DNA from 4 places in the Kitasatospora sp. NPDC093679 genome. Region 3 is predicted to be linked to each of the others. Evidence: riboswitches for the same ligand, from Rfam matches in the RefSeq annotation. Region 3 holds a riboswitch; each other region holds the start of a gene.
What was found. Region 3 has a riboswitch for cobalamin ahead of AB0O09_RS14595 (cobalamin biosynthesis protein). Riboswitches for the same ligand answer to the same signal wherever they lie in the genome.
Positions count from the first base shown of each region.

Region 1: linked by a shared signal. The riboswitch ahead of metE (5-methyltetrahydropteroyltriglutamate--homocysteine S-methyltransferase) and the one ahead of AB0O09_RS14595 (cobalamin biosynthesis protein) in region 3 are both predicted to bind cobalamin.
Region 2: linked by a shared signal. The riboswitch ahead of AB0O09_RS30705 (peptidase) and the one ahead of AB0O09_RS14595 (cobalamin biosynthesis protein) in region 3 are both predicted to bind cobalamin.
Region 4: linked by a shared signal. The riboswitch ahead of AB0O09_RS01220 (CbtB domain-containing protein) and the one ahead of AB0O09_RS14595 (cobalamin biosynthesis protein) in region 3 are both predicted to bind cobalamin.

Region 1 covers NZ_JBFBDW010000051.1:9,597-16,795, reverse strand. Annotated here, with positions in the region: gene aceA (isocitrate lyase) at 1-221, opposite strand, end outside; gene AB0O09_RS30660 (short-chain fatty acyl-CoA regulator family protein) at 563-1,966, shown strand; cobalamin riboswitch at 2,070-2,292, shown strand; gene metE (5-methyltetrahydropteroyltriglutamate--homocysteine S-methyltransferase) at 2,453-4,768, shown strand; gene AB0O09_RS30650 (hypothetical protein) at 5,582-6,226, shown strand; gene AB0O09_RS30645 (hypothetical protein) at 6,385-6,810, opposite strand; gene AB0O09_RS30640 (polysaccharide deacetylase family protein) at 7,015-7,199, shown strand, end outside.
Region 2 covers NZ_JBFBDW010000051.1:23,672-30,870, reverse strand. Annotated here, with positions in the region: gene AB0O09_RS30730 (prenyltransferase/squalene oxidase repeat-containing protein) at 1-156, shown strand, start outside; gene AB0O09_RS30725 (hypothetical protein) at 461-658, opposite strand; gene AB0O09_RS30720 (energy-coupling factor transporter transmembrane protein EcfT) at 1,058-2,308, shown strand; gene AB0O09_RS30715 (ATP-binding cassette domain-containing protein) at 2,305-3,921, shown strand; partial or broken gene AB0O09_RS30710 (ECF transporter S component) at 3,918-4,646, shown strand; cobalamin riboswitch at 4,790-4,943, shown strand; gene AB0O09_RS30705 (peptidase) at 5,052-6,098, shown strand; gene AB0O09_RS30700 (flagellar hook-length control protein FliK) at 6,128-6,595, shown strand; gene AB0O09_RS30695 (adenosylcobinamide amidohydrolase) at 6,793-7,199, shown strand, end outside.
Region 3 covers NZ_JBFBDW010000014.1:18,138-25,336, reverse strand. Annotated here, with positions in the region: gene AB0O09_RS14605 (putative cobaltochelatase) at 1-349, opposite strand, end outside; gene AB0O09_RS14600 (cobyric acid synthase) at 376-1,872, opposite strand; gene AB0O09_RS14595 (cobalamin biosynthesis protein) at 1,869-2,924, opposite strand; cobalamin riboswitch at 3,056-3,191, opposite strand; gene AB0O09_RS14590 (transcriptional regulator) at 3,398-4,087, shown strand; gene AB0O09_RS14585 (alpha/beta fold hydrolase) at 4,206-5,339, shown strand; gene AB0O09_RS14580 (hypothetical protein) at 5,507-7,012, shown strand; gene AB0O09_RS14575 (CDP-alcohol phosphatidyltransferase family protein) at 7,106-7,199, opposite strand, start outside.
Region 4 covers NZ_JBFBDW010000001.1:269,760-276,958, reverse strand. Annotated here, with positions in the region: gene AB0O09_RS01250 (S1 family peptidase) at 377-1,558, shown strand; gene AB0O09_RS01245 (gas vesicle protein GvpG) at 1,647-1,898, opposite strand; gene AB0O09_RS01240 (GvpL/GvpF family gas vesicle protein) at 1,909-2,622, opposite strand; gene gvpJ (gas vesicle protein GvpJ) at 2,626-3,072, opposite strand; gene AB0O09_RS01230 (gas vesicle protein) at 3,139-3,516, opposite strand; gene AB0O09_RS01225 (DUF6131 family protein) at 4,132-4,287, shown strand; cobalamin riboswitch at 4,562-4,720, shown strand; gene AB0O09_RS01220 (CbtB domain-containing protein) at 4,756-4,968, shown strand; gene AB0O09_RS01215 (CbtA family protein) at 4,979-5,743, shown strand; gene AB0O09_RS01210 (hypothetical protein) at 5,884-6,129, opposite strand; gene AB0O09_RS01205 (inorganic phosphate transporter) at 6,279-7,199, opposite strand, start outside.

The DNA.
Region 1 (7,199 bases), on a different contig from region 3:
GCGCCGAGTGCGTGGATGTAGTCGCGCTCGTGAAGCTGCCGCCACAGGCGCTCGGCGCCGCGCCGGGCCAGGGTGTGCTCCTCGCGGACGGTACCGGACAGCCGCACCACATCGGCGGCGCTGTACGTGCGCTCGACGCCGGCCCAGCGCGGGTCGGCCGCCCACCGTGCGGCCAGCTCCGCCGCCTGCTGCTCCTGCTGCTGCCGAACCGACGTCGTCATGGTTTGCTCCCGAGGGTGCTGGATTGCGAAGGGTGTGATATGTCTCACCGCATGGGGGTGAGCGTGCGGCCGGGTGGCGCCGGGCGGCGGTACCGGACCGCGAGACGGTTCGCCCGGACAGCCGATCCAGGGGTGACTGACCTGGGAATTCGGTGCTGTCGTGTGCGCCTCCCGGCCGCAGCAACGACTCTGGCATCCCAGGAACGCGTCCGTCATCCATGGACCGTTGCCAACTTCTGCGAAGCCGGATCGGCGAATCAGCGAAGCTTGCGAATGATCAACGGTCCACCTTCCGGTTAGGCTGCGGCATCGTGTCGTTGGGTCGAGGAGCAGGGGGCCGCATGAGCAAGGCGTTCGCCGGGGCGCGGCTGCGCCGGTTGCGGGAGGACCGCGGGCTCAGCCAGGCCGCGACGGCCCGACTGGTCGAGCTGTCGCCCAGCTACCTGAACCAGTTGGAGCACGACGCCCGCCCGCTCACCGTCCCGGTCCTGCTGCGGCTGACCGAGGCGTTCGGCGTCGACGCCGGCTACTTCGCCCCACCCGACAGCGCCCGGCTCACCGCCGAACTGCGCGAATCGCTGGGCGAAGAGATCGCCGGCGGCCGCGTCACTCCCGGCGACCTCGCCGAGGTCGCCGCCCGACTGCCCGCCGTGGCACGACTGCTGACGGATCTGAGCCGCGAGCGGCGCGCCGTCGCCGAGCAGCTCGCAGTCCTCGCGGGCGAGCGCGGGCCCGCGGCCGAGGCCCTCACCCCGCACGAGCAGGTCCGCGAGTTCTTCTACCGCCGCAAGAACTACGTCCACGAGCTCGACACCGCCGCCGAGAACCTGGCCGCGGCCATCCGGCTCCGGCGCGGCGAGGTCCGCGCCGTACTGGCGGAACGACTGGCGGCCGGCCACCGGGTCCAGGTCGCCACCGGCGGCGAGCAACTCCACCGCTACGACCCGAAAGCCCGCGTGCTCCACCTGTCGGGCCGACTGCGCCCCGGCCAGCAGGCCTTCCGGATGGCCACCCAACTGGCCTACCTGGAGCACGACCCGTTGCTCTCCGAACTCGCCGCCCAGGACAGCCCGGAGGGCTCCACCGCCTGGTCACTGACCCGGATCGGCCTGGCCAACTACTTCGCCGCCGCCCTCGTCCTGCCGTACGCCGCGTTCCACACCGAGGCGGAGCGGTCCCGGTACGACATCGAGCACCTCGCCGACCACTTCGGCGTCGGCTACGAGACCGTCTGCCACCGGCTGAGCACCCTGCAGCGGCCGCGGCTGCGCGGGGTGCCGTTCTCCTTCGTCCGGGTCGACCGGGCCGGGAACGTCTCCAAGCGGCAGTCCGCCACCGACTTCCACTTCTCGCGCACCGGCGGCACCTGCCCGCTCTGGAACGTCTACGAGGCCTTCGCCGCGCCCGGCCGGGTGCACGTCCAGGTCGCCGCGATGCCCGACGGCCGCCGCTACCTCTGGACGGCCCGGGCCGTCACCCGCTCCCCGGGCGGCTGGGGCATGCCGGGCAAGACCTTCGCGATCGGGCTGGGCTGCGAACTCCGGCACGCCGACCGCCTCGTCTACTCCGCCGGACTGGACCTGGCCGACCCGGCGGTCGCCACGCCGATCGGCCTTGGCTGCAAGGTCTGCGAACGCCCGGCCTGCCCGCAGCGCGCCGCCCCCGCCATCGGCCGCCCGCTCGCGGTCGACGAGCACACCAGCACCTTCGTCCCCTACCCGGTGAATCCCGAAGCAGGCACCTGACTGACGAGGTCGTCACCCGGACGGGGCCGGCGCAGGCATCCGCGGTGTGCTCACCATGCGGACATTCTTGGGTCATGGCGCACGAGTCCGCCCGGCTCGGCCTAAGCTGGCCGGTGCAGCTGGTTCGCCCTGCCCGCCAGGCAGGGTGTCGTAAGAGGGAACCCGGTGGGAATCCGGGACTGCCCCGCAGCGGTGAGTGGGAACGACCGCCGTCATACGCACTGGGCCCGGGTCGGGTCTGGGAAGCGACGGCCAGTAGGTGTCCGCCCTTCACAAGGTGGACGTGTCCGCGAGTCCGAAGACCTGCCCGCTGCCCGCCCAAGGATGATCCGCGGGCGGACATCCGGTGACCTCGAGGGCGGGTCGGCGACCACACCAGGCGGATCAGGCACGCACTTCTCTGCGGGCTGCCGTCCGGTTCGTCCTCCCTTCGCGTCTTCGTCCCGTCTCCGGGCCACAGGAGCAAGACTCGCGAAGGAGAGTCCCTTGACAGCGAAGTCCGCAGCCGCGGCGACCCTGGCCACCGTCCACGGATACCCCCGCCAGGGACAGGGCCGAGAGCTCAAGAAGGCGATCGAGGGCTACTGGAAGGGCATCGTCACTGCCGACGCCCTCGAGAACACCGCAGCCGATCTTCGCCGGGAGAACTGGCGGCAGCTCGCCGCCGCCGGCGTCACCGAGGTGCCGACCGGTGACTTCTCGCTCTACGACCACGTCCTCGACACCACCGTCGCGGTCGGGGCGATCCCGCCCCGCCACCGCGCCGCGGTCGACGCCGACCCGCTCGACGGCTACTTCGCCATGGCACGCGGCACCCAGGACGTCGCGCCGCTGGAGATGACGAAGTGGTTCGACACCAACTACCACTACCTGGTGCCCGAACTCGGCCCCGACACCGTGTTCGTCGCCAACCCGGCGAAGGCCGTCGCAGAGCTCGGCGAGGCCCTGGCGGCCGGCCACCGGGCCCGGCCCGTGCTGGTCGGCCCGATCACCTACCTCCTGCTCGCCAAGCCCGCCCCGGGGGTGCCTGCCGACTTCCAACCGATCACCCTGCTGGACCGGCTGCTGCCCGTCTACGCCGACCTGCTGGCCGACCTGAAGGCCGCGGGCGCCGAGTGGGTGCAGCTGGACGAGCCGGCGCTCGTCCAGGACCGCACCCCGGCCGAGCTGAACGCCACCGGCCGCGCCTACCGCGACCTGGGTGGCCTCGCCGACCGCCCGAAGCTGCTCGTGGCGAGCTACTTCGACCGCCTCGGCGAGGCACTGCCGGTACTGGCCAAGGCCCCCGTTGACGGGCTGGCCCTGGATTTCACGGGCCCGGCCGCCGCCAACCTCGACGACCTGGCCGCCGCAGGCGGCCTGCCCGGCAAGCGGCTGGTCGCCGGTGTCGTGGACGGCCGCAACATCTGGATCAACGACCTGGAGAAGTCACTCGCCACCCTGGCCACCCTGCTCGGCCTCGCCGGCAGCGTCGACGTCGCGACCTCCTGCTCTCTGCTGCACGTCCCGCTGGACGCCGACGCCGAGCGCGACATCGACCCGCAGATCGCCCGCTGGCTCGCCTTCGCCAAGCAGAAGGCGAGCGAGGTGGCGCTGCTGGCCCGCGGCCTGCGCGAGGGCACCGCGTCGATCACCGCCGACCTCGCCGCCAACCGCGCCGACCTCGCCTCGCGGGCGAACTCGCCGATCACCCGCGACCCGGCCGTCCGCGCCCGCACGAGTGCGATCACCGAGGCCGACGCGCGCAGGCCGCAGGCCTACCCGCAGCGCGCCGAGGCCCAACGCGCCCGCCTCGGCCTGCCGCTGCTGCCGACCACGACCATCGGCTCGTTCCCGCAGACCTCCGAGCTGCGCGTCGCCCGCGCCGACCTGACGGCAGGTCGGATCGACCAGGCCGCCTACCGCGAGCGGATGGAGGCCGAGGTCCGCGAGGTGATCGCCTTCCAGGAGAAGGCCGGACTGGACGTGCTCGTCCACGGCGAACCCGAGCGCAACGACATGGTCCAGTACTTCGCCGAACAGCTCACCGGCTATCTCGCCACCCGGCACGGCTGGGTCCAGTCATACGGCACCCGGTACGTGCGGCCGCCGGTCCTCGCGGGCGACATCTCCCGCCCCCGTCCGATGACCGTCGACTGGTTCCGCTACGCGCAGAGCCTGACGGACCGTCCGGTCAAGGGCATGCTCACCGGGCCGGTCACCATGCTCGCCTGGTCCTTCGTCCGCGACGACCAGCCGCTCGGCGACACCGCCCGCCAGGTCGCCCTCGCCCTGCGCGACGAGGTCACCGACCTGGAGGCCGCCGGCGCGGCCGTCGTCCAGGTCGACGAACCCGCCCTGCGCGAGACCCTGCCGCTGCGCGCCGCCGGCCGCCCGGCCTACCTGGACTGGGCCACCGAGTCCTTCCGCCTGGCGACCTCCGCCGTTCGCGCAGACACGCAGATCCACACCCACATGTGCTATGCCGAATTCGGCGCGATCATGACGGCGATCGACGAGCTCGACGCCGACGTGATCTCCCTGGAGGCCACCCGCTCGCACATGCAGGTCGCCGGCGAACTCGCCGAGGCCGGCTACCCGCGCGAGGTCGGGCCGGGCGTGTGGGACATCCACTCCCCGCGGATCCCCAGCACCGCCGAAGCCGTGGAACTCCTGCGCACCGGCCTCGCGGCAATCCCGGCCGAACGGCTCTGGGTCAACCCCGACTGCGGCCTGAAGACCCGCGGCTGGACCGAGACCAGGGCCTCGCTGGACAACCTGGTCGCCGCTGCTCGGCACCTGCGCGGGGAACTCGCCAACTGACCTGTCAGCCCAGTTCGAAGCGAGGACAAAGCGCCGGTCTCCGGCCGGAAGTCCCGCTGCGAAGCGGTCGGGCTCGGTGCGCTTCGGCAGGCCGGGCCCGGCCATGATCGATCAGGACTTTGCCAACAGTTGTTCCTCATGTCCTGGATAGTTGAGAATGGAACCTTTACGGTTGTTTGCATGCAGATAGCTTTCCTGGCCCGAGCCTTCGGCAACAGCCCGTCCGGCCCCGCCCCGGCACGGGACTGCCGTGGGTGCAACGGCTGGGGCACCCTGGTCGCACCGAACGGTCGAGGGCTGATTGCCTGCCCCGAGTGCCAGGGGAACAGCCACTGACTCGTGTCCCTGCCGATCGGCCGCAGCGGCTCGCGAAGCTGCCGACCCACGGTGGTGACCCTCCGGTCCCGTAACAGGGGTGGGTCCGGTAGGACACTGTTGGCATGCAGCCCGCCGACGTGAAGTTGGTAGTAGGCGCGCGGGGCGGTGATCAGGGCAGTGTCGCCATCCTTCTCGAGCTCCCGCCGCGGCGAGCCGCATGAGGCCGGACCGCATTCGCTGCGACGCGGCGGGCATGGGCTCGTCGGACGGGTTCTCGTCCCGGCGAAGCCGGCTTCCCGGCTCGGGAGAACGGCGCCAAAACAGTGGGCACGGTGCCGTTGGCACCGGGCGGTCGTACCGTTGCGGATCACGCTTCGGCAACCGCCCGGCATACTGCCGTCCTGACCCATGGATGAGAGCGGGGTACGGGTGGTGACGGTGGGCCAGGACCAGATGGCGGGTGTGCGGCCGTCGCGTCGGCCTGCGCGTAGCCAGGTGCGTCACGGGCAGGCGTCGTGTGCGGACTACGGCTGTGCCCGTACAACCTGCCGCCAGGCCGCGCTGCGGGCCCGCCAGCGCCGCGACGCCGACCGCGCCCAGGGCCGGGCCGCCCGCGTCGACCCCACCCCCGCCGCCGTACGCGCTGCCGTCCTGGTCCGCCGCGGCATGTCCGCCCAAGACATCGCGGATGCCGCAGGGATCGCCGTCACCCTTGTCCGCCGTCTGCTGCGCACGCCGGAGAGGCGTCCGGCGCAGATTGCCCGCAGCACCGCGGAGGCCGTCCTCGGCATCCCACTGCCCCGGCGTGACCAGCCCCCGGCGCCGGGCCGCGGCCTGACCGGCGCCGGGCCGGCGGCCGCGGTCCTGTCGGAGCTGGCAGCCCGGGGCTGGCCCGCCACCTACCTTGCCGCCCGCCTGGGCACGAGCACCGCGACTGTCGCAGCCGTGCGAGGCGGGTTCCGCCGCCGCATCTCCATCGCCCTCGACCGGCGCATCCACTCCTTGTGGCTGGACCTGGCCGGCACGACCCCGACCGCGCAGGGCATCCGGCCCTCCGACGCGGCCCGTACCCGTGCTTGGGCGTTGCGAGGAAGGGCGGCCGGTCCGGTCTCCGTGCCGGAGACCGCCACCCGCAGGTGAGGGCCTCGTGCGCGTTCTCGGGACTGGAGCAGAAGTCGAGCCTGGGCGCGCCGGGCGGTACTGCCGTCGAACCGGGGCATCAGGCTCGAGGATGCGCGCTGCCCCTCACCGATGGGCGGTGGATCGCGGAAGTAGCGCTGGGCGGCCGCGGGTGGCGATCACCACAGGCGCAGGCCGGCTCGGGTGTCGTTGGCGCTAAGCGGTGTCAGCAGGGCGATGACAAGCACGGCCAGTGCTGCGCCTGTCGGCCCCGGCCCGAAGCCAAGACCCCCGTGGCCGGGTGCCGACGCGATCCAGTCGGTCATCAGGGCACCGAGAGCGAAGGTGAGCGCGAGCACCGAGTGGGCTGCTGTCCAGCTGACGGATGTCTGCCGGCGGAGCAGGCTGACGGACAGCGTGATGAGCAGGCCGAAGCTGACGATGACCCAGCCGTAGCCGCTGCCGGCCAGCCGTGCGGCCAGGTCCGCCAGGGACACGCCCGCCATCACGGTCACGACGACGGATGCCCAGCCCGCGATCTCCGCTACCGCATCCTTTCCTTCACCCCCGGTCTCACGACGGCGAACGGCGATGCTGGCGGCCACCAGTGCCAGGGTGCACAGGGCTGCCGACAGTACAGAGGAGTGGAGTGTGGTGTGGAGTCGATCGGCTGCCGCGGTGCCGGCCAGACTGCCCACGGCCAGGGCCGCCCACGAGATACCGCGACGCATTCTGGGAGCGGCGATCGCCGCTGCCACGGCACATGCGAGGGCCGGAACAGCCGTAACCAAGGCCGGACCGGCACCGACATGTGCGGAGGCCCAGTCGGCGCCGGCGGCCCCGAGGCCCGAGACGGTGATGAGCGAGAGCCACGATTCCGCCGTCGGGGCGGCGGGCGCCGCCCCGCCGCCCGAACGCGCGGACAACTCGCAACGACTGCTGCCGCGCTGTCTCATCTCCGGCATCCTCTCGATGCGAGGTATCGGCTGGTATC
Region 2 (7,199 bases), on a different contig from region 3:
GGGGGCACGGACACCGGCGGCACCCCGTCCTCGGGCGGCCTGGCCTCCACCGGTTTCGAGCTCATGCCGCCGGTCGTCGCCGCGATCGCCCTGCTGCTGCTCGGCGCGGCCGCCGTGCTGACGGCCCGCCGACTTCGCTCGGGCAGCCACCGGTGATCCGCCGCGGCGCCGCCGCCCTGGCCGCGACCGCGGCCGTGGGCGGCAGCCTGCTGCTGCCCCTGCCGGCGCGGGCGGCCGAGGGCTGCGACGGCGTGCTGGTCGTCGTCGAGACGAGAAGCGTCCCCGACCGCCCTGGTTACGGGAGCCGTACCGGCTGCTCGGATGCGCCGCGCAGCGGTATCCAGGCGTTGCAGCAGGCCGGGTTCTCGGTGAAGTTGGGCACCGGTCCGTACGCGGGCGGGTTCGTCTGCGCCCTCGACGGCGCGCCCAAGGCGGGCTGCGGGGCCGTCACCAAGGATCACTACTGGTCGTACTGGTACATGCTGCCGGGCACCTCCACCTGGGTGTACAGCCAGCTGGGCGCGGGCAACCGCGTCCCGCCCAGGGGCAGCATCGAGGGCTGGGTGTGGCAGGACGGCGGCGGCAGCGAGCCGCCGTCCCCGCGCAGCGCCAAGGACCCGGCGCGGCCGGCGACTCCGACGCCGCCTTCGGCCACCACCCGCCCTCCGTCCGGCGGCGGGGGTGGGGGAGCGACGTCCGCCCCACGCCCGACAGGTCCGGCCTCGGCCGATTCGGGAGACACTGCCGGCGGTGCGGTGGGCGGCGCTTCGCCGACTGGCGCGGGTCCGGCGGCCACTGCTGCATCGCCGTCCAACCCGCCCGGCGCCGAATCGGCAGTACCGTCGGCGCCCGCTTCCGGCCCCGCCAGCGCCGGGGCCGGCGCGTCCTCGAACACGTCGACCGCCGCACCGGGATCCAGTCGTGCCGACGCAGGGAAGCCGGCCGGTCACGGGGCCGGGGCGTGGCTGCCGGTGGCGCTCGGCACGGCCGCGGTGGCTGCACTCGCCGGGGCGGCAGCCTGGCGGCGCAGGCGCGCTCCTCGCGCGGGGGATCTGCCGTGAGTCTGCGGCGGGTGCTGCTGCCGCGTCAGCTGCACCCGTTCGCCTGGTGGCTGTGGGCGCTCGGGCTGGCCGCCGCGGCGGGCCGGACGACCAATGTGCTGCTGCTCGCGCTGCTCGCTGCGGTTGCCGGGTACGTGGTGTCGGCGCGCCGCACCGAGGCGCCGTGGGCCCGCGCGTACGGGGTGTTCCTGCGCCTGGGCATCACGGTGGTGCTGATCCGGGTGGTGTTCCAGTCGCTGCTGGTCGGCTCCGGCGGCACCACCGTGCTGCTCGACCTGCCGGAGATCCCGTTGCCCGGCTGGATGGCCGGGGTACGGCTCGGCGGACCGGTCACCGCGGAGGCGGCGTACGCGGCGCTCGACGACGGCGCCCGGCTCGCCGCCATGCTGCTCTGCTTCGGCGCGGCCAACGCCCTGGCGAGCCCGGCCCGGTTGCTGCGTGCCCTGCCGAGGGCGCTGCACGAACTCGGCGTCGCCGTCACCGTCGCACTCAGCGCCGCACCGCAACTGGTCACCGCCGTCGCCCGGGTGCGCCGGGCCCGGCGGCTGCGCGCCCTGCCCGTCAAGGGGCTCCGCGGCACCCTGTCGATCGTCGTCCCCGTCCTGGAGGAGGCGCTCGACCGGTCGCTGACCACCGCCGCCGCGCTGGACGCGCGCGGCTACGGCCGCCGGGCGGTCCTGCCGGCCGGCCGCCGGACCACCGTCCACCTGCTCACCCTCGGCGGTCTGCTCGGTGTCGTCGTCGGCCTGTACGCCGTGTTCGACTCCTCGACCGTGATCCCGGTGGGGCCGCTCGGCGAGGTGACCACCGGCAGCGCCGGGCCGGTCCTGCTCGCCGTGGGCCTGGCCGGCTGCCTGGCCGGGCTGCGCCTCGGCGGAACGGCCGTCCGGCACACCCGCTACCGCCCCGACCCGTGGGTGCTGCCGGAGTGGATCGCCGCCGGAAGCGGCGTCGGGGCGGCCGTTTGCTTCGTCCTGGCCGGCGGGCCGGACTCCGGTCTGGCACCCGACCCGTGGAGCCTGCAGCTGCCCGGCCTGCCGCCGCTCGCTGTCGCCGGTCTGGTGCTGGCGCTGCTGCCCGCCCATCTGACACCGCCACCGCCAGCGGCCGCGTACGGCTCCGCACCGGTCGCCTCCGCGGCGGGAAGCCCGTCCTCGGGCAAGCCCCTGCGGGACGTCCGACCTTCGGGTGCCGACCCTGAACCAGTCGACCCCGCCTTGAACGACCCTGTGAGGAAGCGCCCGTGAACGCCGTCCACTGGGAGCAGGTCACCTTCCACTACCCGCGCGCCGAGGAGCCCGTCCTCACCGGTGTCGACCTCGCCGTCCCGGAGGGCGAACTGGTCCTGGTGCTGGGGGAGACCGGCAGCGGCAAGTCCACCCTGCTGCGGACCGTGAACGGCGCCGTCCCGCACGCCACCGGCGGCACCCTGCACGGGCGTGTGCGCACCGCCGGCCGCGACACCGCGGACCACCCGCCGCGCGAACTCGCCGACACCGTCGGCGTGGTACCGCAGCGCCCGGCCGATGCGTTCGTCGCCGACACGGTCGAGGAGGAGATCGCCTATGGCCTGGAGTGCCTCGCGTACCGGCCCGAGGTGATGCGCCGCCGCGTGGAGGAGACCCTCGACCTGCTCGGCCTCGCCGACCTGCGGGCCCGCCCGCTCACCGCGCTCTCCGCCGGACAGCAGCAACGCGTGGCCCTCGCCGCCGCGTTCGCCGCCCAACCCGCGCTGCTGGTTCTGGACGAGCCGACCAGCGCCCTCGACCCGCCGGCTGCCGAGGAGGTGCTCGCCGCCCTTACTCGCCTCGTCCACGACCTCGGCACCACCGTGCTGCTCGCCGAGCACCGGCTGGAGCGCGTCGCCCAGTACGCCGACTCCGCCCTGCTCGTCCCCGGCAGGGGAGAGCCCGTCCGCTACGGCGCGCCCGCGGCGATCCTCGCCGACGCACCGGTGGCGCCGCCCGTGGTCGAACTGTCCCGGCTGCTCGGCTGGGACCCGGTCGCGCTGAGCGTCCGCGCCGCCCGCCGCCGCGCCGCCGGCCACCCGCTGCGCGACGCCGTCCCGGTCCGCCCGGCCGCCGCCGTACCCGGCGAGAGCGTCGCCCGAGTGCGCGGCCTGGTCGCGCACCACGGTCCCGTCCCAGCGCTGCGCGGTGTCGATCTCACCCTGCACGCCGGCCGGATCACCGCCCTGATGGGCCGCAACGGCGCCGGCAAGTCCACCCTGCTCGCCTGCCTCGCAGGCCTGCACCGGCCCAGCGCCGGAACGGTCGAGGTCGACGGAGCCCAGCCCGGTCGGCTCAGGCGGCGGCAGGCGGCCGGCCTGGTCGGCATGGTCCCCGCCGACCCCGGCGACCTGCTGCTGCACGACCGCGTCGATGCGGAGTGCACCGCCGCCGACCGCGAAGCCGGGGCGACCTTTAGCACCACTGCCGACCTGCTGCGTCGGCTGGTGCCCGGCATCGACCCGGCCGCCCACCCGCGCACCCTCTCCAGTGGCCAGCGCCTGGCGCTGGCTCTCGCCGTGCTGCTGGTCCGCCGCCCGAAGCTGCTGCTGTTGGACGAGCCGACCCGCGGCCTGGACTATCCGGCCAAGCAGCGCGCCACCGAGATCCTGCGGGAGCTGGCCGCGGACGGCCACGCCGTGCTGCTGGTCACCCACGACGTCGAACTGGCCGCCGCGTGCGCCGACAACGTGGCCGTCCTCGCGGACGGCGAGATCGTCACCGACGAACCGGCCGTGGACGCGCTCGCCGCCTCGCCCGCGTTCGCCCCGCAGACCGCCAAGATCCTCGCTCCCGCGCCGCTGCTCACGGTTGACGAAGTCCGCCTCGCGCTCGCCGGGGGACGCCGATGACCACCACCACCTATCTGTCGGCCCGCACGCCGGACCTTCCCCGGCTCGGCCCGCGCTCGATCCTCGCGCTGGTGCTCGTCACCCTGGTCGGGATCGCCGGGTTCGGCTGGCCGTTCCTCGCCGACCACTCCTCGGCGGTCGCCCACGACACCGACGCCCCTTGGCTGTTCGCCCTGCTGACGGTCCTGGTTCTCGCCGTGGTCCTCACGGCCCTGCTGGACGGCGCGGCCGACGCCAAGGCCGTCGCCCTGCTCGGCGTCCTCGCGGCCGTCGGCGCGGCGCTGCGACCGCTCGGCGCCGGAACGGCAGGGCTGGAGCCGATGTTCGTCATCATGGTCCTGGGCGGCCGAGTGATGGGGCCCGCGTTCGGTTTCGCGCTCGGCTCCACCGCGATGTTCGCCTCCGCCCTGCTGACCGCCGGCATCGGCCCCTGGCTGCCGTTCCAGATGCTCACCGCCTCCTGGGTCGGTCTCGGCGCCGGCCTGCTGCCCCGCCGGCCCACCGGCCGCCCCGAGACCGCGATGCTCGCCGCCTACGCCGTCCTCGCGGGCTTCCTCTACGGCATCGTGATGAACCTCTGGTTCTGGCCGCTGAGCATCGACCCCACCTCCACCGTCGCCTACGACCCCGAGGCGGGCCCGCTCGGCAACCTCCACCGCTACGCCGCCTTCTACGCCACCACCTCCCTCGGCTGGGACGTCCCGCGCGGCGTCCTCAACGCCTCCCTGGTCGTCCTCGCCGGGCCCCGCCTTCTCGCCGCGCTGCGCCGCGCCGTCGACCGCGCCGCCTTCGGCGCCCGGATCCGGATCCTGCGGCCGGATGTGACGAAGCCGTCCCAAGCCGGTCCGGCCGGGCCCTTGACCCCGCCTCCGCACAGCCGAGATGATGAATCGTCAGAAAAGCTGATAACTCCGGCAATGGGGGAAGACCGGTCGAAATCCGGCGCTGACCCGCAACGGTAGGCCGCCGCGCATCCTGCGCGTCGGCAAGCCCGAACACCCGCACCGGAGGAACCGTCCTTCCACCCGTCGCGGACTGCGGGTCGGAGCCCCTGTCCCACGACTGCCTCTGCCTTCGTGCAGCGGCGGCGCGGCCGGGCGCGTCCGGACGCAGGCCCGGAAAGGCCACCCATGCAGCTGCGCCTGCGCGCCGCCGCCCTCATCGTCACCGGTGCCCTCGCCGCCACCGCGCTCCTGCCCGCCGCCACCGCGGCGGCCGACACCACCGCCACCACCCGGCGTCCCGACGCCGCCGCGGCCGGCTGGCTCGCCGGCCAACTCGTCGACGGCAATCACCTGGAGACCGGCTTCGACGGCGTCTCCTACCCGGACCAGGGCCTGACCGTCGACGCCGTCCTCGCCTTCGCCGCCGCCCGCACCGCGGACCAGGTGGCCGCCAATGCCACCGCCTGGCTCGCCAAGCCGGACATCCTCGCCGGCTACATCGGCGACGGCACCACCGAGGCCTACGCCGGCGCCACCGCCAAGCTCCTCCTCGCCGCCGAGGTCCGCGGCGCCGACCCGGCCACGTTCGGTGGCGTCGACCTGCCTGCCCGGCTGCGCTCCCTGCAGACCCCGGCCGGCCGCTTCTCCGACCGCTCCCAGTGGGGCGACTACAGCAACGCCTTCGGCCAGTCCTACGCCCTGCTCGCCCTCAACCGCACCCCCGCCGGCGCGCCCGCCGCGGCGGTCGACTTCCTCGCCGCCACCCAGTGCGCCGACGGCGGCTACCCGCTGAACTTCGGTCAGGCGACCTGTGCCAGCGACCCGGACGCCACCGCACTCGCGGCCCAGGCCCTCGCCGCCACCGGCCGCCACGCCAAGGCCCAGGCCGGACTGACCTGGCTCGCCGGACACCAGCTCCCCGACGGCGGCATCGCCAGCGGCGGCGCCACCACGGCGAACGCCAACACCACCGGCCTCGCCGCCCAGGCCCTGCTCGCCGGCGGCCGGATCGCCGCAGGGCTCAAGGCCTGGAACTTCGTCGCCAAGCTCCAGGCCGGCTGCACCGCCACGCCCACGGACCGCGGCGCCGTCGCCTACGACGCCACCGGCCTCAACCCCGCCACCACCACCCGGGCCACCACCCAGGCCGTCCTCGGCCTGTCCGGCACCGGACTCGCCCACCTCACCGCGGCCGGCGCCCGCCCCGCCGCACCGACCCTCACCTGCCCCTGACCGCCACCCGTTCCCACCTGGAGACCACCGTGAACCGCACCCGCCCCCGCCGCAGACTCCTCGGCTCCCTCGCCGCGGCCGCCGTCCTCACTGCCGGCCTGCTCGGCACCACCACCGCCACCGCACCCCCGGCGAGTGCCGCCGCCTGTACCGGCACCTCCGGCGTTACCGTCGTCGTCGACTTCACCGCCCTCGGCGGCAGCATCCAGACCGGCTGCGCCCCCGGCGACCCCACCAGCGGCCTCGCCGCCCTCACCGGCGCCGGCTTCACCTACGCCTTCCACCCGCGGTTCCCCGGCATGGTCTGCCGGATCAACGCGCTGCCGAACCCGTGCAACGGCGCCCCGGCGACCGCGTACTGGTCCTACTGGCACGCAGCGCACGGTGGCCCTTGGAACTACAGCACCCTCGGCGCGGGCAGCTACGACCCGGCGCCCGGCGACGTCGAGGGCTGGGCCTTCGGCGCCGGCTCCCAGCCGGGCATCACCGCCCCCTGACCTGCCACCAGCAGGGCGCAGACCGTACCGCAGGCAACCGCCGAGGCGCGGCTCAGCCCCTGACCCGGTGTCCCCGACGGCAGTAGAGCAGTGCTGCCGTCGGGGACACCGGGCCGTCGTCGTCGCACCGCAGTGCCGGCCCAGCTGCTCGGGGGACGCCGGGCATGTGATCGACTGACGGGACGAAGGGAGAGGACATGCTGATCAACGCAGGAGCCCCGATCGCCCCGACGACCGCCGTGGCACCGGTGGTGTCGCGGGCCGCGCGGTGGGAGGACGACGCCTGCCGCCACCTGCTGGTGTGGCGGGCGGGCCCGGGCTGGCGGATGGTCAGCAGCGCGGTGCTCGGCGGCGGGATCGGCGAGCGCCACTGGGTGCTCAACGCCCAGGTGCGCCCGGGCTACAGCCGGCTCGACCCGGACCGCCACCTCGCCGAGCTCGCGAAGGCCGAGGGGCTGCGCGGTGAGGGTGTCGGTCTGATGACCGCGGCCGAGGTCGACCATGCCATATGGGCCGAGGACGGCGGTGCGACCGTCCTGGTGACGGCCGGTATCGGTGTCCCGGCCTGGGCCGCCGCGCCAGAAGGGCACGCTGCGCTCTCGGG
Region 3 (7,199 bases):
CGGCGAGCGCCCGCTCCAGGTCCAGCGAGCCGACGATCCGGTCCTCGGAGACGCCGACCGGCAGCTCCACCAGGTGCGCGGGCCGCTCCAGCGAACCTGCGCCGCCGTGCGCGCCGTCCGGGCACTGCGGGTCCGGCGCCGCCGGGTCGCAGGCGAACCGGCAGTCGGCGACCGTGCCGATCGACGGCAGCAACCCCGCCAGGGCGCGCACCATGGTCGACTTGGCGGTGCCCTTCTCGCCGCGCACCAGCACACCGCCGACGGCCGGCGAGACCGCGTTCAACAGCAGCCCGAGCCGCAGGTCGGCCATGCCGACGACCGCGGTGAACGGATAACGGGCGTCACTCATCTGCTCTCCCATGTTCACGGCCCCGCTCACGGCGCACCCGGCGGCACGAACGGCAGCCCCTGCGGTGCCCCGCCCTCGATCAGCTTCCACAGCGCGTCGGTGTCCGCATGCTCCTCGATCAGGTCGCCCAGCCGGTCCAGCCGCTCCTCGCGCGCCGCGGCGAACGAGGTGTCCGGCGCCGGGACGAAGGCCCGCCCGGCCGCCGCCGCCACCTCGCGCAGCAGCGCCCGGCGGAAGCCGTCGTTCTCCAGCGCGCCGTGCCAGGTCGTCCCCCACACCGCGCCGACCCGGCAGCCGTCCAAGAAGGCTTCCCCGCCCTCGACGGCCACCACGCCGTGGTGGATCTCGTACCCCTCGACCCGCTCCCCGTACGCCTCGCCGACCGGCCGGCCGAGCACCTTCTCCACACCGAACTCCACCCGGGTCGGCAGCAGCCCGAGGCCCTCGACGGCGCCCGCCTTCGACTCCACCGCGTCGACGATCTCCCGGGAGAGCATCTGGTAGCCGCCGCACACGCCGAGGACGGGCAGCCCGGCCGCCGCCCGCGCCTGCAATGCGGTGTCCAGTCCGCGGCCGCGCAGCCAGTCCAGGTCGGCCACGGTCGCCCGGGTGCCGGGCAGCACCACCAGGTCGGCGTCGGCCAGCTCCTCCGGCCGGGTCGCCCAGCGGACCAGCACGCCCGGTTCCTGGGCCAGCGCGTCCACGTCGGTGAAGTTCGACAGGCGCGGCAGCCGCACCACGGCCACCCGCAGCACCTCCGCGCCGTGCGGGGCCGCGGTCGGACGGTTCTCCACCGCCGTCGACAGGTCCAGCGAGTCCTCGGCGTCCAGCCACAGGCCGGACAGCATCGGCAGCGTGCCCAGCACCGGACGGCCCGTCAGCTCACGCAGCATCTCCAGCCCCGGCGCCAGCAGCCGGGCGTCCCCGCGGAACTTGTTCACGAACCAGCCCGCCACCAGCGCCTGGTCCTGCGCGGACAGCAGCGCCAGGGTGCCGTACATCGCCGCGAACACCCCGCCGCGGTCGATGTCGCCGACCACCACCACCGGCAGGTTCGCCGCCGTGGCCAGGCCCATGTTGGCGATGTCCCGGTCCCGCAGGTTGATCTCCGCGGGCGAGCCGGCGCCCTCGCAGACCACCACCTCGTACCGGCTGCGCAGGTCCGCCAGGCACTCCAGCGCCCGCTCCAGCAGGACGGGCTTGCGCTCGCGGTAGTCCAGCGCCCCGACCTCGGCGACCGGCCGGCCGAGCAGCACCACCTGGCTGCGGCCGTCCGCCCCCGGCTTCAGCAGCACCGGGTTCATCGCCGCCTCCGGCGCCACCCCGGCGGCCTGCGCCTGCATCGCCTGGGCGCGGCCGATCTCGGCGCCGTCCGCGGTGACGAAGGAGTTCAGCGACATGTTCTGCGCCTTGAACGGCGCCACCCGCACCCCCTGCCGGGCCAGCCACCGGCAGATCCCCGCCGTGACCACGCTCTTGCCCGCGTCCGAGGTCGTCCCTGCCACCAGCAGAGCCTTCGTCACGTGACACTCCCTTGCTTGCGTGTGGCGCCGGCGGTGAGGACGGCCGTCCCGGCCGCGACGGTGGGCGGATCTGCGCGGAACGGAAGGTGCGGCGCCGTCACTTCCGCCGCGCGCGGTTCCCCGCGCCCCCGGGATGCCCCGATCAGGCCGGTGAGGCCGCGGGCGGCCGTGGTGACGGCCAGGGCCAGGATGCCGACGCGGCGGGAGAGGCGGCAGGCGCGTTCGATGTCCGCGACGGCGACCGGGCGGAGTTCGGCGCCGAGGACGGGGCGGTGCTCGACACGCTCGCCGTACCGCAGGGTGCCGCCGAGGCGGACGCCGAGGCCGCCGGCGAAGGCCGACTCGGCCTGTCCGGCGTTGGGGCTGGGGTGTGACGACCCGTCGCGCCGCCAGACCTTCCAGGCGGCCCGCGGGTGCTCCGCCGCGGCGACGGTCAGCAGCGCGGTGAGCCGGGCGCCCGGCCAGCCCGCCACGTCGTCGAGCCGGGCGGAGGCCCAGCCGAAGCGCAGGTGGCGGGGCGAGCGGTGGCCCACCATCGCGTCCAGGGTGTTGACGGCCCGGAAGGCCAGCAGTCCGGGGGTGCCCGCCAGCGCGCCCCAGGTGAGGGCGTTGACGACCGCGTCGGCGGTGTTCTCGGCGACGGACTCGACGACGGCGCGGGCGATCTGCTGCTCGTCCAGGGCGCTCGGGTCGCGCCCGCACAGGTGGGGGAGCCGCCCGCGGGCGGCGGCGAGGTCGCCGGCCTCCAGGGAGCGGCCGATCGCGCGGGCCTCCCGGGTGAGCGAGGTGCCGCCGAGGACCGTCCAGGCGGCGGCCGCGGCGAGCGCGGCGCGGGCCGCGGGACGGCGCCGCAGCGCGTGGTCGGCGAGGGCGGCCCCGGCTGCGACGGCGCCCACGCTCAGCGCGGTGAAGGCGGCGCCGGCGCCCCGGTGGTCGCGCCAGAGCCGGCGCTCCAGGCGTCCGGCGGCGCTGCCGAAGAGGGCGACCGGGTGGCCGCGGCGGGGATCGGCGAAGGCGGTGTCGGCGAGGTGGCCGGCCACGGCGCCCAGCAGGTAGGGGGCGGAGCTCAGCCGGGCCACGGCCCGGCTCCCCGGTCGGGGCGCAGCGGTGACCGCTGGGCAGCCTGCATGGCGTGCGTGTCCTCACTCAGGGTCCGCGCCCTGGATCGACGAACCGGCGGCGAGAGTCTCCTGGCTTCCGGGTCCGGCGCGCGCTCGGGCCTTCCAGCGGCCCTGTGGCGGACCGCCGTGACCGTGCAGGTCGAGCGTGCTCCCCGGTGACAGTGGCGGGACCGCGCCGGATTCGCACCGGCTTCCTCTGCATGCCTCCGTATGGCCCCGAGATCCCATCACGCGCTCCGACCACCAGTCAACAAAGCCTCCGGAGGGCTTGGTCACACTCCGTCGCCGGATTCCGTCGCCGCCCGCCCCGTACGATCCTCCAGCGGCGGGCGGTCCCGCCGGGGCCGGGTTCGTGCGTTCGGCGTGTGGGTGGTGCCGCGCGGGCGCCCGTACGTTCTTGTCGCATGCGACGCAGACCGTCCGCACCGCCTCCGGTGCCGTTCTCCCCGCCGGCCGCGCGGGCGCACCGCGCCGGGCTCGGCCTGAGCCCGGAGCAGGTCGCCGAGGCCATGGCCGCGCACGGTGTCCGGCTGCTGCCCTCGCACGTGGCGGCCTGGGAGGCCGGTGAGTTCCTCCCGTCGGAGGAGGAGTTCATCGCGCTCTCCCGGGCGCTGTGGTGCCCGCCCGCCCGGCTGATGGGCGTCGCGCCGGCGACCCTGCGGGACTTCCGGCTGGCCCGGGAGCTCACCCGGGAGCAGGCCGCGCACCGGATCGGGGTGGGTGCGGAGACCTACGCGAGGGCCGAGGCCACCGGACGCTGGGACGCGGACGGTGAGCAGGGCCTGGCGCTGGCGCACGTGCTCGGGCTACCGCTGCGGGTGCTGGTCCGGGTGACCGGGCGTCAGGACGACCTGGACCGGCGGCTGCGCCAGGTGGTGGACGGCCGCTGGCAGGCGCAGCTGCGGGAGGTGGGCCGGATCGTGCCCGTCCCGTACGACCTGCTGGGCGGGGTGCTGGCCGACTTGCAGGACGAGTACCTCGTCCCCGGGCACTGGGGCTCGTCGGTGCCGGACGCCGCCCGCCCGCCGGCCCGGCCGCTCGCGGAGCGGTTCTGGGAGCTGCTGGCCCGCCGGGGCACCGACGTGCCGGTCTGAGCCGCCCGGTCCGGTCCGTCCGGACGGACCCGCCCGGACGGACCCGCCCGGGTGGCCCGCTCCCGGGCCGGGGCGTGGACTGGGATCGCCATGTCCGTGCCGCCACACCGGGAGCGCCATGCGTTGGGGAACCGCCGCGATCGTCGCGGCCGCCGCCGTCGGGACGGGTGCCGCGGCACTGCTGATCGGCCGCCGGGTGTCCGAACGGGCCGTCCGGCCCGGGTTCGCGGGAGCCTTCGCGGCCGCCGGGCAGGCGGGCGGACCGGGCATCCGGGTGCAGGAGCTGGCCGCGGACCGCGTCATGCTCACCCGCAGCGTGGAGACCGAGCGCCCCGGCCGCTACGCCCTGGAGTGGGCCGGGGGCGGGCACGCGGTGGTCGGCGACGTGCTGGCCACCGGGCCGCAGAGCGTCACCCGCCGGCTGCTCGCCACCGGCGCCGGCTCGCTGTACAGCGGGACGGAGGTCCGGGTGACCGCCCGGGTGCATCTCGGCGACCCGGCCTCCGCGCTCGGCCTGGACTTCACCCCGAGCGACGTCGAGGGCGAGCTCGGCCCGATGCCGGCCTGGTACCTGCCGGGCATCCGCGGGCTGTGGGCGGTCCTGGTGCACGGTCCGGGCGCCGACCGGCAGCAGGCCCTCCCGGTGCTGCCGCTGCTGCACGCGCTGCGGATGCCCGTGCTGGTGGTCACCCACCGCGGCGACGCGGGCGCCCCGCCCTCGCCGGACGGCCTGGGGCACTTCGGCGAGACCGAGTGGCGGGACGTCGACGCCGCCGTCCGCCTCGCGCAGGCGAACGGCGCCGGCCGGATCGTGCTCTTCGGCTGGTCGCTCGGCGCGACGATGGCGCTGCACACCGCGGCCCGCTCGGCCTGGCGGGAGTCGATCGCCGGCCTGGTGCTGGACTCGCCGGTGCTGGACTGGCCGACGACCGTCCGCCAGGAGGCCGCCCGGGCCGGGGTGCCCGCCCCGCTCGCCGAGCTCGGCGCGCTGGCCGCCGAGGGCCGCACCAAGGTCGACCTGGCCGGCTTCGCCCGGCTGGCCGACGGCACCGACCTGAACGTGCCGGCCCTGCTGCTGCACAGCCCCGTGGACGCGGTGGCGCCCTTCGCGGCGGCCGAGCGCCTCGCCCGGCGGCGCGACGACCTGGTGAGCCTGCACCCCGTCCCGGACGGCGCGCACGCGGCCCTGTGGAACGCCGACCCGGACGGCTACGGCGAGGCGCTGCGCCGCTGGCTCACCCCGCTGCTGTGAGCCCGGCGGGCCCGCCCGCGAGGGGTGTGCTCATGCCAGGTTTCCCGCTCGGAGGACCCGGTTTGGTGGCTGTTGCCCGATCTCATCCCCCGTCCGCGGACCGGACCTACGATCGCGCGTAGAACTCGATGTGACAGAAGGCCGGTACACGGGGAAGACTGCTCGGCGTGACGTCTCGGAACCCGCGCGACCGTGATGCCCCGCTCCAGCCCGCGATCCGCACCGGAGCGACGGTCACCCGTCTGCCAGGAGCAGCCCGCCGGCCCGAGAGCACGCCTCCGGGCGGGCCGGTCCGTCGCCGCACCCCCGCACCCAAGCCGGGCCGCGGCCGGGTGCCGGTGCCGGACGGCTTCCCCGCTCCCGCCGAGCTGGCCCCGCTCGCCCGCCGGATGCTCGCCGACGCGGTGCGCATCTCCCGCTGGGCCGGCGAGCTCGGCGAGGTCGACAAGCGCGGCGAGCTGCTGCCCGACGACGCCCGGGCCGCCGGGCGCGCCCTCGCCATGACCGTCGGTGCCGCCGCCAAGGCCTGGGGCCAGGCCCTGCTGGTCGGCCTGGTCGAGCTGCGCGACGGCGGCGCCGGGCCCGGCTGGCGGCTGAACGCCTGGGAGCACGACGACGAGGCGGTGGTCCGCGGCTGGTCCGCGCTGTTCGACGCCTGGACGCTGCTCGCGCCCGTGCCGCCCGCGGCCATGCGCGGCGTCTTCGCCCTGCTGGCCGGCCAGGCCGTCGACCAGGCGCCGCACCTGCTGTCCTTCCTGCACCTGGTGGACGGGCCCGTCCCGGACAACGAGCTGCTGGAGCTGCTGCGCCGCGGCCTGGACGAGCGCCGGCACGGCGCCGGCACCGGCTCGTTCGGCCCCTCGCCGGTGCCGCACGCCGCCTCCGCGATGTCCGCCGTCCGCGGCACCTGCCGGGAGCCGCAGATCGACACCCCGACCTCCGCGGCCGACGTCGCCGCGGTCCTCGACTGGATGCTGGACGGCCTGGCCGCCGTCGGCGCCCTGGAGCGCCGCGACGACGCCGCCGAGCTCTCCCCGCTCGGGCACTGGGCGGTCCGCGCCAAGCTGGAGGAGATCTGCACCGTCGCGCAGACCGCCGCCGGCCACATCGAGCAGGACGCGCTGGAGCTGCTCGCCGCCTGCGCCGACTACACCCCGGGGCCGGCCCGCGCCGAGTACCGGGCCTGGGTCGCCGCCCGGCCGGCCGACCGCGCGGTCGCCGAGCTGCTGGACGCCGCCCGCGGCGAGGACGCCCTGCTGCGCGGCCTCGCCTTCGAGGCCCTGCGGGTCGCCGGCGGCCCCGCCGAGCAGGCCGTCCGGGCCGCCGTGGACGAGCAGGTCCTGCGGCCGTACGCGCTGCTCTGGCTGGCCGAGCGCTCCGACGACGGCCCGGTGTCCCCGGCCGACGTGCTGGGCGCGGAGGACGCCGCCTGGCTGTGGGTGGACACCGCCGCGGCCGTCCTCGACCACGGCGACACGGCGCTGCTGGTGCCGCACGTCGAGGGCGCCTCGGCGGGCGAGCCGGTGCGGCTGTTCAACCGGGCCCGGCAGTCCGGCCACCCGCGGGCGGCCTCGGTGCTGACCGCCGTCTCCGGCGTGCACCCGGACCCGTCGGTGGCCCGGGCGGCCCGCCGCTCCGCCTTCAGCGTCCACGACGGCGGTGCCGGCCGGTAACCGCCCGCACCCGCCTCCCGGGCACGCGAGAGGGGCCCGCATCCGGTTCGGATGCGGGCCCCTCTCGTCGGGTCTGCGGGGACTCCCGCCGGCTCAGCAGCCGCGGGACTCCGCGCGGCGGGCGCGGACGTCGCCCACCTTCTGGCCGACCTTGCGGCGGATCACCAGCAGCGGCGCCATCGCGGCG
Region 4 (7,199 bases), on a different contig from region 3:
AGTCGCACGCATTGCCTGGCGACCCGGGGCCGGTACGGCGACTGTCGCATGCCACTGAGAGCGCGATCACGCCTGCTCCGAACCGGGCCCCCCTGGCGCGACCAGGGACAACACCCGGACGGTCGACGGCGGCACCGACCTCGCACGACTCCCGGCCGCGCCCCGGCCGGGGACCACGCCGCCGAAGGCTACCCGTCACGGGGCGGGGCCGACCCCAGGGTCATCGGCAACTCCGCATCCAGGATGCCTTGTTGAACTTCTTGACGTGAACATACAGCGCTGTAAAGCTCATCACACCGGTCTGGACCAGTACCTCTGAAAGCGCTCTCCCCATGCAGGCCCCACGCCTGCCCCCGAACCGAGGAGAACCCACGCAATGAGGCACGTCAACGGCATCCGGGCGGTCCTTCCCGCCCTGCTCGCCCTCACCTCCCTGGGCTTCGGCCTCTCCCCCGCGGCGGCCGCCCCGGACACCGCACCGGCGGCGGCCGCCGCGCGGCCCGCCCCCGCCGCCGACCCGGGGCTGGTCGACGCCCTCCGACGCGACCTGGGGCTGACTCCGGATCAGGCCCGCACCCGTCTCGACCAGGAGGCGACCGCGGCCCGGCTGCTGCCCCGGGTGCGCGACCTCGCGGGCTCCGCCTACGGCGGCGCCTGGTTCGACCCGGTCCGGGGCCGCCTGGTCGTCGGGCTCACCGACTCCGCGCACGCCGCGGCCGTCCGGGCCACCGGTGCGGCGACCGCCCCGGTGGCCCGCACCGAGGCCGCCCTCGACGGGGCGAAGGCCGCCGTGGACACCGTGAGCAGGAACCGTCCCGCCCCGGCCGCGGTCACCGGCTGGCGGGTCGACCCCCGCCGCAACGCGGTGGTCGTCACCGTGGCGGCCGGCAGCAGGACGGACGGCCGGGTGAAGGCGTTCCTGGACGCCGCCGCGGCCGCCGGGCCGGTCGCGGTGGAGGAGACCGCGCAGCAGGCCCCGCGCACCCTCTCGGCAGGTGTGGTCGGCGGCGACCCGTACTACATCAACGGCAACACCCGGTGCTCCATCGGCTTCGCCGTCCAGGGCGGGTTCGTCAGCGCCGGCCACTGCGGCCGGGCCGGCAGCAGCGTCGTCGGCTGGGACGGCTCGGCGATGGGCTCGTTCGTCGACTCGTCCTTCCCCGGCAACGACTACTCCTACATCCGCATCGGCAACGGCTGGTGGACGGTTCCGGTCGTGCTCGGCTGGGGCACGGTCAGCGACGTGCTCGTCCGCGGCTCCTGGCAGGCGCCGGTCGGCTCGTCGGTGTGCCGGTCCGGCTCCACGACGCACTGGCACTGCGGCACCGTCCTCGGCCTCAACGAGACGGTCAACTACAGCCAGGGCGCGGTCTACCAGCTGACCCGCACCAGCGTGTGCGCCGAACCCGGCGACTCCGGCGGCTCGTTCGTCACCGGCGACCAGGCCCAGGGCGTCACCTCGGGCGGCTGGGGCAACTGCTCCTCCGGCGGCCAGACCTGGTTCCAGCCGGTCAACGAGATCCTCTCCCGCTACGGCCTGACCCTGGTCACCGCCTGACGCACCGCCGCCCCGCACCGCTCCACGGCCGGGCGCCCGCACCGTGCAGGGTGCGGGCGCCCGGCCCGCCGGCCTCCGCGGGCGGGTCTCACCCGCCGCGGGAGGCCCAGAAGAGCCGGATCTCGTCGAGCCGGTCCAGCAGTTCCTCCTCGCGCTCCTCGAAGGCGGCCTCGTCGATGCGCCCGGCGAGCAGGTCCCGTTCGAGCGCCTTGAGCTCCTCCTCGACGGGCGCCGGGTCGTAGAAGGTCTGCTCGGCGGCCTCCGCGACCCGCTCGGCGACCCACACCACGCCGCGCACGGGTGCGAGCGGCAGGGTGAGCAGACCGGTCAGCAGACCCATGGCCCGCCCCCTACTGGACGAAGCTGTAGGGCGGGAGCGGCCCGTGCACCCGCAGGGTGCAGTCCTCGCCCCAGCGCCCGGCCAGCTCCGCGGCCGCGGCCCGGAACCCGTCCTGCCGGTCCGCCTCGACCAGGAAGGAGCCGCTGACGAAGTCGTTCCCGGCGGGTTCGTTCTCCCGCGTCTCGCGCGCCAGCGGGCTCAGTTCGTCGAGGAGTTCGGCGGCGGCGGCGCGGTTGCGCTGCTGGATCCCGTCGGCCACCAGCTCGCCCAGCCTGATCTTCGGTGCGGGGTCGGGGCTCCGCCGGGTCTCCTCGTTCAGCCGCCGGGCCTCGGCGGAGTCCCGGAGGATCCGCCGGAGCAGGGCGTCCTCGTCGAAGGAGGCCTTGACGAGGTACTCGGCGCAGCCGTCCAGGGCGGACAGGCGTTCCCGGTAGGCGTCGACCTGCTGGTCGAGGACGCCGATGACCTCCTGGTCGTCGGCCGCGACGGCGCCGAACCGCAGGGGCAGGACGGGGCCTTCGGACATCAGGCGTTCGAGCACCTCCTGGTGGGCCACGAGGTCGCGCCGGCGTGCCCGGAGTCCTTCGGGTGCGTGGCTGACCACGGCCTTCAGGCCGGACCCGGTGAGGGCGCGCAGTTCTTCGGGCGGGGAGCCGACGCCGGTCAGCTTGCGCAGCCGCGCGGGGTGACTGTCGGCGGTGATCGCGTACACGTAGACGGACATGGCTCACTCCTCCCTCGACCGGGTGGCCCGCCGGGCGCGCGGTCTCTCGCGCCTCTCGCGCGGTTCGGGCTCCTCGTCCCCGCCCTGGAGCTTCTCGCGGACGGTGTCGGTGACCGCTTCGACGGCACCGGTGATCGCGCCCTTGCTCTTGCCGCGGGATCCGCCCTCGCTGATCTCGCCGACCAGGTCCGGCAGTTTGGCGGGGGCCTTGCGGCCCGATTCCAGGTCCAGCCGGTTGCAGGCCTCGGCGAAGCGCAGGTAGGTGTCCACGCTGGCGACGACCACCCGGGCGTCGATCTTCAGGATCTCGATGCCGACCAGGGAGACCCGGACGAACACGTCGATGACCAGTCCCCGGTCCAGGATCAGTTCGACGACGTCGTACAGCGTGCCGGTGCTCGCGCCTCCGGTGGTCACACTGCCTCCGCCGCTCTGCGGCACCACGGTCACGGCGCCTCCTCTCGTCGGCCGCGTGCTGTACCGCGGCTCCTGTTCGGTCCGTCGTCGCTGCCGGAACTACCCCCGGCGCCGGTCGACCTCGGCCCGCGTGTAGCGGCGGGTCCGCTCGTAGCCGACCAGCTCCCCGTCCTCGTCCAGCTGCACCCGGTAGCTCGCCAGGACGCTGCTGGTCTCCGGGATCCGCTCGACCTCGACCACTTCCACCTCGGCCTGCCAGCCCTCCTCCGTGCGGCGCAGTCCGGAGACGGACTCCGGCGACCTTCCGAGGAGTTCGGCCAGTTGCGAGGCCGCGGTGCGCATCGCCTGCGCGGCGGACACCCGGCGTCCGCCCGTCCGGGCGGGTCGGGCGTCGCCGTCGTCGGCGGCTCGCGCGGAGCCGTCGGTGCGGCCGGTACGCCGGCGCGGTGGCTCGGTGTCTCGGGCTTCGCGGGGCATGGTCCTGTCCCTCCGTTGCCGTGGGTCAAACGGCGCATACCCGTCTCAATCACTTCAAACAGGTCATTCCGCCCACGGCCCGGCTCCGGTGCCGACGGCCGCGCCGGCGGCGACGGTCCGCGGAGGGCCGGATGCGCACGGTCACGGCGGCAGCGCCCGGGCCCGTCCGGCCCGTCCCCCGAAACGGCCGTCGGGAAGCTCCAGCCGCGCCGGTACAGCCCGTCCCGGGCCGACGACGGCGAGCACCGCCGGTTCTCGGTCGAGCGGGTGCGCGGTGCGGCCGGCGACCTCGACGGCGAGACGTCCACGCCGCTGGAGGACGCCGGACGGCCGGTGGTGTTCGCCGGCGCGGGCACCGGGATCGCCTCCGGGGCGGGGATGCTCTCGCACCCGGTCGCGGCCGAGTCCGGACTGCAGGCCGGCCCGACCGAGGGCCGACCTGACGCGACGGCCGACCCGGGCCGACGTTTACGGTGGCCACGCCGCGGTATACGCGCTGGTCAGCAGGCAGGGCCCGGACCACGGTGCCGGTCCCGGCCGGGAGGCGGACCGGCTCCAGGCATCTCCCCGGACCGCCTCCCCCACACGGCCCGCCGCACATCCAAGGAGGCCACCGTGATCATCCTCGGCGTCATTCTGCTCATCATCGGCTTCGCCACCGGCATCGGGTTCCTGTGGACCATCGGCATCATCCTCGCCCTCATCGGCCTCGTCCTGTGGGTCGCCGGCCTCACCGGCCACGCCGCCGGCGGCCGCCGTCACTACTACTGATCCGGTCACGGCCGGCTCACCGGCGGCGCCGCGGACCCCCTCCGCAGCGCCGCCGCCGTGTCCGCCCCGGAGCGTCCACCCCCGGGGAGGGCGGCCGAGCGGCGGACCGCGCTCCGGACGGGCGAGTTGAGTGGCCGTCCGGAGCGCCACCGCGTGGTGCGACCAACATCACGCGATCGACGCGCGCCGGCCGCAGGGCCCGCGGAACCGGCACCGCGGGCATACGAACCGGCTCCCGGTCCGCTCCGTGCTTCGCGCGCCCCCGCAACAAGCCTTGGCCCCGCCCGTCGGAGGCGGTACCTTCTCGGGCGACAACTGAAATCGACGGTGCGTGGAAGTCCGGTGAGATGCCGGCACGGTCGCGCCACTGTGAATCGGACCCCGCAGCCTGCCGGGACCGAAAGTCAGACCCGCCTCCGTCGCTCGTGCTCCACCGAACGGGACGCGTGTTCCCAAAGGAGGTCGGCCATGGCTCACCCCATCGCCCCCGCCGCTGCGCCGGCGATCACCCCCATCTCGCTGAAGACCATCCTGCCGTGGGCGGTGTTCTTCACCGTCCTCATGCTGGCCCTCGTCTACTTCGTCGGCGCCGAGCAGGGCGCGACGTCCCTCATCTCCGGCGAGGACGTGCACGAGTGGGTGCACGACGGCCGGCACCTGCTCGGCTTCCCCTGCCACTGACGGGGGCCGCGTGAACTCCGCAATCGTCAGGGGCCTCCTGGTCCGCGGCATGCTGGCCGGGCTCGCGTCCGGCCTGCTCGCCCTCGTCGTCGCCTACTTCCTCGGTGAACCGCGCATCGACGCGGCCATCGCGTACGAGGAGTCGCACTCCCACGAGCACGAGATGGAGATCGTCAGCCGGTCCCTGCAGTCCACTGCGGGCCTGGCCACCGGTGTCCTGGTGTTCGGGGTGGCGCTCGGCGGCATCGCCGCCCTCGCCTACTGCTTCGCCCTCGGCCGCGTCGGCCGCTTCACGCCGCGCGCCACCGCGGCCCTGCTGTCGGCCGCGGCGCTCGTCGCGGTCTACGTGGTGCCGTTCCTCAAGTACCCGGCCAACCCGCCGTCGGTGGGCGACCCGGAGACCATCGGCAAGCGCACCACGCTGTACTTCCTGATGACGGCCCTCAGCGTGCTGCTGGCCGTCGCCGCGGTGATCGTCGGCAAGCGCCTCGCCCCGGCCCTCGGCAACTGGTACGCCACCGTGGTGGCCGTCGCCTGCTTCGCCGTCGCGGTCGGGCTCGCGTACGCGTTCCTGCCCGCGGTCAACGAGGTCCCGGAGGACTTCTCGGCCACGCTGCTCTGGCAGTTCCGCGTCGCGGCGCTCGCCGTTCAGCTGACGCTGTGGACGTCCTTCGCCCTGGTCTTCGGCCACCTGGCCGAGCGGCTGGTCGACCCGAAGCCCGCCACCGCGACCCCGGCCGCGGGCACCTCGCCGGAGGCGGCCCCCGCGGCCTGACGTCCGACCGGCACGGCAGCACGGCACCACCACCGACGGCCGGTGGGAGCGACCCCGCGTCGCCCCCACCGGCCGTCGGCCGTGCCGGCCGGGCCGTGTCGACCGGCCCGGGCGCCGTCCGCGGGCCGGCCCGGCTCGGATCAGCCGGGGTTGACGATGACGGACACGCCCCAGCCGATCGCCGCGAGGACGACGGCGAAGCACAGAACGGCGACCGCGACGTGGAGCGGACGGGCGGCCGGGGCCCGGCCGGGATGGTCGCCCTCCCCCGCCGGGGGGTTGAGGACGCGTACGCCGACGGCGAAGAGTGCGGGGAGCCCGGCTCCGGCGAGCAGCCCCACCACGACGATCTTCCAGAGCGCGTTCAGGTTGATCCAGGAGTCCATGCGGCTCACCTCGCCTGCGGGGGATGCGGGACGGCTCGGGGCGGGTCAGACACGTCCTGGGAGCCGTCTTCGAAGGGCGCTCGGGTGGTCGGTTCAGGGGCGCGCGTGGGGACACCTGTGCGGCATCCGTACGCCTTTGACGACACGTCCTAGTCCGTCCATGCGGCGTTGACGTTCTCCGGGGTCACGGCCGGGCGCCGGGAGGCGACGTAGAAGGCGACCGAGGCCAGCACCAGCACCGCGAAGACGACGCCCACGCCGGCGGTGCCGCCGATCCCGTTCGCGACCCAGTAGGCGAGGGCGCCGACCACGGCCGCGGCCGGAAGGGTGATCAGCCAGGCCGCCACCATGCGGTGGGCGATGTGCCAGCGCACGACCGCGCCCTGTCGGCCCACCCCCGAGCCGAGGATCGAGCCGGTGGCCACGTGGGTGGTGGAGAGCGAGTAGCCGAAGTCGGTGGAGGCGAGGATGACCGCGGCGGAGGCCGACTCGGCGGCCATGCCCTGCGGCGCCTCGATCTCCACCAGCCCCTTGCCGAGCGCCCTGATCACCCGCCAGCCGCCGATGTAGGTCCCGAGCGCGATCGCCACCGCGCAGCAGGTGATCACCCAGCCCGGGGCGCTCGCCCCCGCGTGCAGCGAGCCGTTGGCGATCAGCGCCAGGGTGATGACGCCCATGGTCTTCTGCGCGTCGTTGGTGCCGTGGGCGAGCGAGACCATGCAGGCAGAGCCGACCTGGCCGAGTCTGAAGCCGTGCCGTCGCGGGCCCTCGGCCGTGCGGCGGGTGATCCGCAGGACGAGGTAGGTGCCGAGCGCGGCGACCGACCCGGCGATGAAGGGCGACAGCGCGGCGGGCACGATCACCTTGGCGACCAGGCCCTGCCATTTGACGGCCGAGGCTCCGGCCGCCGCCATGGTCGCCCCGATCACCCCGCCGACCAGTGCGTGCGAGGAGCTGGAGGGGATCCCGAAGTACCACGTGGTCAGGTTCCACAGGATGCTGCCGGCCAGGCCCGCCATGACCACGGTGAGGGTCACGTCGGCGCTGTCGACCAGTCCGCTCGCGATGGT